2 regions of the Tepidibacillus fermentans genome follow, and region 1 is predicted to be linked to the other one. Evidence: a T-box and tRNA genes for the amino acid it is inferred to sense, from the RefSeq annotation. Region 1 holds a T-box; the other holds one or more tRNA genes.
What was found. The T-box of region 1 lies ahead of ileS (isoleucine--tRNA ligase). A T-box ahead of a tRNA ligase gene usually reads a tRNA of that ligase, here a tRNA-Ile.
Positions count from the first base shown of each region.

Region 2: it encodes a tRNA-Ile, which carries the amino acid that the T-box ahead of ileS (isoleucine--tRNA ligase) is inferred to sense. The anticodon was not compared.

Region 1 is NZ_SMAB01000001.1:57,689-61,071, reverse strand. Features, by position in the region: gene EDD72_RS00290 (YlmH family RNA-binding protein) at 1-426, shown strand, start outside; gene EDD72_RS00285 (DivIVA domain-containing protein) at 525-1,028, shown strand; T-box leader at 1,081-1,294, shown strand; gene ileS (isoleucine--tRNA ligase) at 1,374-3,383, shown strand, end outside.
Region 2 is NZ_SMAB01000001.1:188,037-191,419, forward strand. Features, by position in the region: gene putP (sodium/proline symporter PutP) at 1-1,182, shown strand, start outside; tRNA gene EDD72_RS00900 (tRNA-Val) at 1,436-1,511, opposite strand; tRNA gene EDD72_RS00905 (tRNA-Leu) at 1,530-1,618, opposite strand; tRNA gene EDD72_RS00910 (tRNA-Ile) at 1,635-1,710, opposite strand; tRNA gene EDD72_RS00915 (tRNA-Asp) at 1,746-1,822, opposite strand; tRNA gene EDD72_RS00920 (tRNA-Met) at 1,837-1,912, opposite strand; gene EDD72_RS00925 (hypothetical protein) at 2,130-2,561, shown strand; gene EDD72_RS00930 (hypothetical protein) at 2,671-3,048, opposite strand; gene thpR (RNA 2',3'-cyclic phosphodiesterase) at 3,105-3,383, opposite strand, start outside.

The DNA of each region.
Region 1 (3,383 bases):
CGAGAAAAATTTGGTGACATTTTAATCACGGATACAACAAAACAATTTATCGTCGCAAGTGAAGTGGCAGATTATGTGAGAATGGAATTAAAGCAAATTGGTAAAACCAAGATTTATTTAGAGTCGATACCAAGGAATCAACTGAATCCTCCATCCATTCAATATGAGATTCAACAATTTTCCGTATCTTCTTTGCGGATCGATGCTATAGTAGCACAAGTATTTCACCAATCTCGTTCAAAAGTAGTAGAATGGATTAAGGGAAAACATGTAAAAGTGAATTGGCAAATCATTGACCAAGTGGATTATAAATTAGAAGTTGGAGACATGGTCTCACTAAGAAAATTTGGACGCTTTAAACTCTTAGAAGAAGAAGGAATCACGAAAAAAGGTCGAATGTTGATAAAGGTTGGTAAAATCATTTAAAAAATATTGTAAGAATATGAAGGATTTTTTATTTGAATGTCGAAGTTTGAAATTGACCAGATCATACAGATCACATATTTTGATTGGAGGTGTTTTTGGTGCCTTTAACCCCGCTAGATATCCATAATAAAGAATTTAGTAAAGCTTTTCGTGGTTATGATGAAGATGAAGTTAATGAATTCCTTGATCAGATTATTAAGGATTATGAAGCATTAATCCGTCAAAATAAAGATCTAGAGGAAAAAATCCTTCAGGCGAATGAAAGATTGCAACATTTTGCCAATATTGAAGAAAGCTTGAGCAAGTCAATCATTGTTGCGCAAGAGGCGGCTGAAGAACTAAAAGCGAATGCGAAAAAAGAAGCCCAATTGATCGTCAAAGAAGCTGAGAAAAATGCCGATCGTATTATTAATGAAGCATTGATTAAATCAAGAACAATCGCTTTAGAAATTGAAGAACTAAAGAAAAAAGCAAGTATTTATCGGACGCGTTTTCGTACTTTGTTAGAAGCACAGTTAGAAATGCTTAGTGAAAAGACTTGGGATGAACTTGAACAACTTGAACCGCTAGAAAAAGTAGAAAAAGACAAAATTGACGTATAAATATTGACTTTCTGTCTATAATTATGTATATTCTTACATTATAAATTGATAGAAAAAAGCTGTGATTGGGACACGTTTCATAAAATGGATTCTCAGCGAGCTAGGGAATGGTGTAAGCCTAGTAATCTCATTTTATAGAAATATCACCTAGGAGCTGCTTTCCGAAAGCAGTACTGCGAGTAGGAAAAGTCGGTTTAGACCGTTATTCTTTTGAGTGGCTTTTTAGCTATTAGGGTGGTACCGCGGGTTACCTTCTCGTCCCTAGATTGGGATGGGAAGGTTTTTTCATTTTATTGACTTGTTCAATCCAATAGATAATCAATAAATGGTAAGGAGTGAAGAAGGGTGGATTATACAAACACATTAAATCTATTAAAGACCGAATTTCCAATGCGAGGTAACCTACCTAACAAAGAACCAGAAATCCAAAAATGGTGGGATGAAATCGATATCTATCACATGGTTCAAGAAAAACAAAAAGGAAAACCAAAGTTTATCCTTCATGATGGACCTCCTTATGCAAACGGGGATATCCATATCGGTCATGCCTTGAATAAGGTATTAAAAGACTTTATCGTGCGTTTTAAAACGATGCAAGGATATGATGCCCCGTATGTTCCTGGCTGGGATACACATGGTTTGCCGATCGAACATGCAATTATCAAGACGCAAAAAATCAACCGTCATGAAATTGGACCAATCGAGTTCCGAAACATGTGTCGGGATTATGCTCTTTCTTATGTAGAAAAGCAAAAAAGTCAGTTTAAACGACTAGGAGTACGCGGTGATTTTGACAACCCGTATATCACCTTAAAACCGGAATATGAAGCTAGACAACTTCGAGTCTTCGGTGAGATGGCGAAAAAAGGTTTAATCTATAAAGGATTAAAGCCTGTTTATTGGTCACCATCATCAGAGTCTGCATTGGCTGAAGCGGAGATTGAGTACAAAGAGAAAAAATCAGCATCTATTTATGTGGCATTTGAAGTGGTAGATGGAAAAGGTAAACTACCAGAAGGTTCGAATATCGTGATTTGGACCACAACGCCATGGACAATTCCTGCGAACCTAGGAATTTCGCTCCATCCCGAATATCAATATGTTCTTTTTAATGCGAACAACCAACAATACCTTGTTGCAAAAGAGTTATTAGATCATGTGAAAGCGGAAGTTGGCTTTGAAGAAGTTGAAATCCTTCAAGAATTCAAAGGGGAAGAATTAGAAGGTATCTTAGCGAAACATCCATTCTATGATCGCACATCTTTAGTGATGCTAGGTGAACATGTCACATTAGATGCTGGTACGGGTTGTGTTCATACTGCACCTGGGCACGGGGAAGATGACTTCTATGTTGGTCAAAAATATGGCCTTGATGTCTTATCGCCGATTGATGATCAAGGGAAGTTCACGAAAGAAGCCCCAGGTTTTGAAGGGATGTTCTATGAGGATGCCAACAAAGAAGTCACGAAGAAGCTAGATGAAGCTGGCAAATTGTTAAAACTTGGTTTTATCAAACACCAATATCCTCATGATTGGCGTTCTAAGCAACCGGTGATTTTTCGTGCGACAGAGCAATGGTTTGCTTCTATTGATAAGATTCGCCAACAAATGTTGGATGAAATTAAAAATGTGAAATGGGTACCACATTGGGGTGAGCAACGTCTTCACAATATGATCGCTGATCGTGGAGATTGGTGTATTTCCCGTCAACGGATTTGGGGTGTGCCGATTCCAATTTTCTATTGTCAGGATTGTGGAGAAACGATTCTGAATGATGATACCATCAATCATTTAATCAAACTGGTGGAAAAAGAAGGAACCAATGTTTGGTTCGCAAGGGAAGCGAGTGAATTGATGCCAGAGGGAACAACATGTCCATCCTGTGGTGGAACACATTTCCGCAAAGAAACCGATATTATGGATGTTTGGTTTGACTCTGGATCTAGTCATGAAGGTGTCCTTGATCAACGAGAAGAACTTCGTCGTCCAGCTGATCTCTATCTCGAAGGTTCTGACCAATATCGTGGTTGGTTTAACTCTTCACTATCAACAAGTGTTGCAGTAACAGGAAAAGCACCTTACAAGGCGGTATTAAGCCATGGCTTTACATTAGATGGCGAAGGTAGAAAAATGTCCAAATCATTAGGAAACGTGATTGTTCCCCAAAAGATTATGGATCAATTAGGAGCAGATATTCTTCGTTTATGGGTAGCATCGGTTGACTACCAAGCAGATGTACGCATTTCTGATAATATTTTGAAACAGATCTCAGAAGTTTATCGTAAGATTCGCAACACTCTGCGTTTCTTAGTCGGTAATTTAGAAGGGTTTGATCCTAAAAAAGATCCTGTACCA
Region 2 (3,383 bases), 130 kb from region 1:
CCAAGATTAAGAGCTTTTACCGAACTAAATAACTCGATTACCATTCCAGGTTATTTAGAAAAACGCTTCGAAGATCACGCGAAGATGTTACGTTTAGTATCAGGACTTGTTATTATGTTATTCTTTACATTTTATGTTTCTGCCGGAATGGTTTCAGGTGGAGTTTTATTTCAGAGTATTTTAGGTATTGATTATCACACTGGTTTATGGATTATTACTGGAGTCGTTATGGCTTACACATTGTTTGGTGGATTCCTTGCGGTTAGTTGGACAGATTTCGTTCAAGGACTCATTATGATTACTGCCTTAATTATGGTTCCTGTTGTAACGATCTATCATACAGGAAGTATTAACGATACCTTTAGTATTATCAAATCGATTGATCCTTCCTTATTAGATATCTTTAAAGGAACAAGTTTTGTAGGAATCGTTTCACTTTTCGCTTGGGGTCTTGGGTATTTTGGCCAACCGCATATTGTTGTTCGTTTTATGGCCATTACTTCTGTTAAGGAAATCAAAAAAGCTCGTCGAATTGGTATGAGTTGGATGATTTTCTCTACAGTTGGAGCAATGTTTACAGGTCTTATTGGTATAGCTTATTTTAAGAATCAAGGAATTAAATTAGACGATCCTGAAACAGTATTTATTAAATTAGGGCAACTCTTATTTCACCCAATTCTAACCGGTTTCTTAATCTCTGCTATTCTCGCAGCGATTATGAGTACAATCTCTTCCCAGTTACTTGTAACATCAAGCTCATTAACTGAAGACTTGTACAAAACATTCTTTAGACGCAACGCTTCGGATAAAGAGCTTGTTTTCTTGGGTCGCTTTTTCGTTTTCCTTGTCGCCATTATTGCCTTAGCTTTAGCTTGGACGAAGAATGATACAATTCTCAATCTTGTTGGATATGCATGGGCGGGTTTTGGAGCCTCATTTGGTCCAGTAATCCTTCTTAGCCTTTACTGGAAACGGATGACCAAATGGGGTGCTTTAGCGGGGTTGTTTTTTGGTGCACTAACAGTGGTTATTTGGCCAAAACTTCCTGTTGTGAATCAGCTTTATGAAATGGTTCCAGGTTTTGCGATAAGCTTACTCGCTATCACGATTGTAAGTTTATTAACCTCAAAACCATCCATTCAAATCGAAAAACAACTTGAATCGCTTAGTCAATCAATGTAATAATAATTGAGGCAGGTAGAACGATACCTGCCTTTAATTTTTTTCTTGAAACATATTAAACAAAACGCTGTTTTCAAGATAGATATTGATGAAGAGGTCCTTCTGCTTCAAAAGGGTGCAGCTTTGAGTATAAAGGCCCCTTCTGGTGCTGTAAAGTCTTTTGTGGTCTTTTCTAATTCCTTAAGCTCCTTTACAGAACAAAAAGGCGCGGTTTCTCTTAACTTAGAAACCGCGCCATTATTGGCTTTATGTATGGTGACCCCGACTGGGTTCGAACCAGCGACCCCCACCCTGTCAAGATGGTGCTCTCCCGGCTGAGCTACGGAGTCACACATTTATATTAAACATGGTGCCGAGGACCGGACTTGAACCGGTACGGTAGTCACCTACCGCAGGATTTTAAGTCCTGTGCGTCTGCCAATTCCGCCACCCCGGCAGATTATTAATTAAAATGGTGGGCCCAACAGGACTCGAACCTGTGACCAATCGGTTATGAGCCGACCGCTCTACCAACTGAGCTATAGGCCCTCATAAGACAATCTTGGAAAAGAACAACGAAGATATGGCGGAGCTGACGGGATTCGAACCCGCGGTCTCCTGCGTGACAGGCAGGCATGTTAGGCCTCTACACCACAGCTCCATGCGAAGCTATCTTGGTTGCGGAGGCAGGACTTGAACCTGCGACCTTCGGGTTATGAGCCCGACGAGCTACCAACTGCTCCACCCCGCGACGTTTTATAAAACAACGGCAAAGATCATTATATATTATTTTTAACTTTTATGCAAGGATTTTTTATGATATTTGAATCTGATTTCAAAAATGCTTCATAATTGACAAAAGTAATTGTACAAACAGAAGAAACATTTGTCAATAATGAATTCCTTTTCGTTTTATCATACTAATAATGTCAGTTTACTGACACAAACTTGGTTAAGGGGTGCTATTCTTGTCTAAAAAAATGAAGGATAAACAAATTGCTCACCAATCTACAAAATCAAATTTAATTAAACAACAACTTACTCAACAGATTAATGCATCACAAACAGATTCACAACAGCAAGAAAATAACTTACAAACCGCTGTTAAACCGCAACCCGTTCAATATTTTCAACCACCATCCCAAGTGATGCAAAATATGGCCACACAAACACAACAAATTCAGCAACTTTTCCAACAACAAACATTACAGCAAAAACTTCAAGAACTACAACAGTTGACGAATCAATTTCAGATTGAGATTGGCAAAATGAATACTGAATATAACCAGTTGAGCAATTCAAACATGAACAAAACACAAATTCAGCAAACGATACAACAAAAAGCAAATGCCCTTCAACAATTTAGCAATGAAATTTCTCAAAAGTTAACAAACTTATAACCTTAACCAACATCATAAAAGCTGTGGAAATAGATGTTCCACAGCTTTTATATATGAATGTATCCCTTAAAAAAAGAGAAAATAATATATGTGGAATGTGAGTATGTGCTCATTCATCGTAATAGGTTCGTGGATAGTAGTGATTTGCACCCTTTACATCAGGTTTACCCGGAACAACAACCTTATAATAATTGTTATCTGATTGAAAATCAGCTTCTTCAGGTGTCGTTTTTTGCACAATATTCGTATTAAAATTAATCATATGTAATGCAAGGATATCTGCAGCTTTATTGAATGCTTTCATGGTATCAAAAATAAAAAAATCTTTGTGCTCATGAGTAAAGCTTTTATCATAGACGTTAGTCTCATCCTGAACAGTCCAATATGCTGATTCAATGATATTGGAGATGGCATGATCCCCAAGAGATAGATCGACAGTTCGACCATCTGGTTGATCATAAACTGGTTGAATCATGTAATAGTGCATTATTATCACTCCTTTGCTATCAGTTTTTACAGGAGTGGCTACTATTTATTCTTATTTTAGAAATTTGTTTTTAAAATGCGATGGTACTTTACTCCTTGATGAATAAATATTGATTGATAAAGCTCAAGTGCGTTTACGGTCCAAGGCTTCGTCTTTAAGTTTAATTCACCTGTTTCCTGACAGGTTTGTGGAATTACTTTTCGAGCAAGAGTTAAATGTGGAGTATAGACAGGTTTCGCATCGAAATCGATCTTAAGAGGTTCAATCGTTTTTATTAATTGATGATATAATTGATTCAACGGTTTTAGGTCTCCTCCGACGCCTGCCCACAGTAT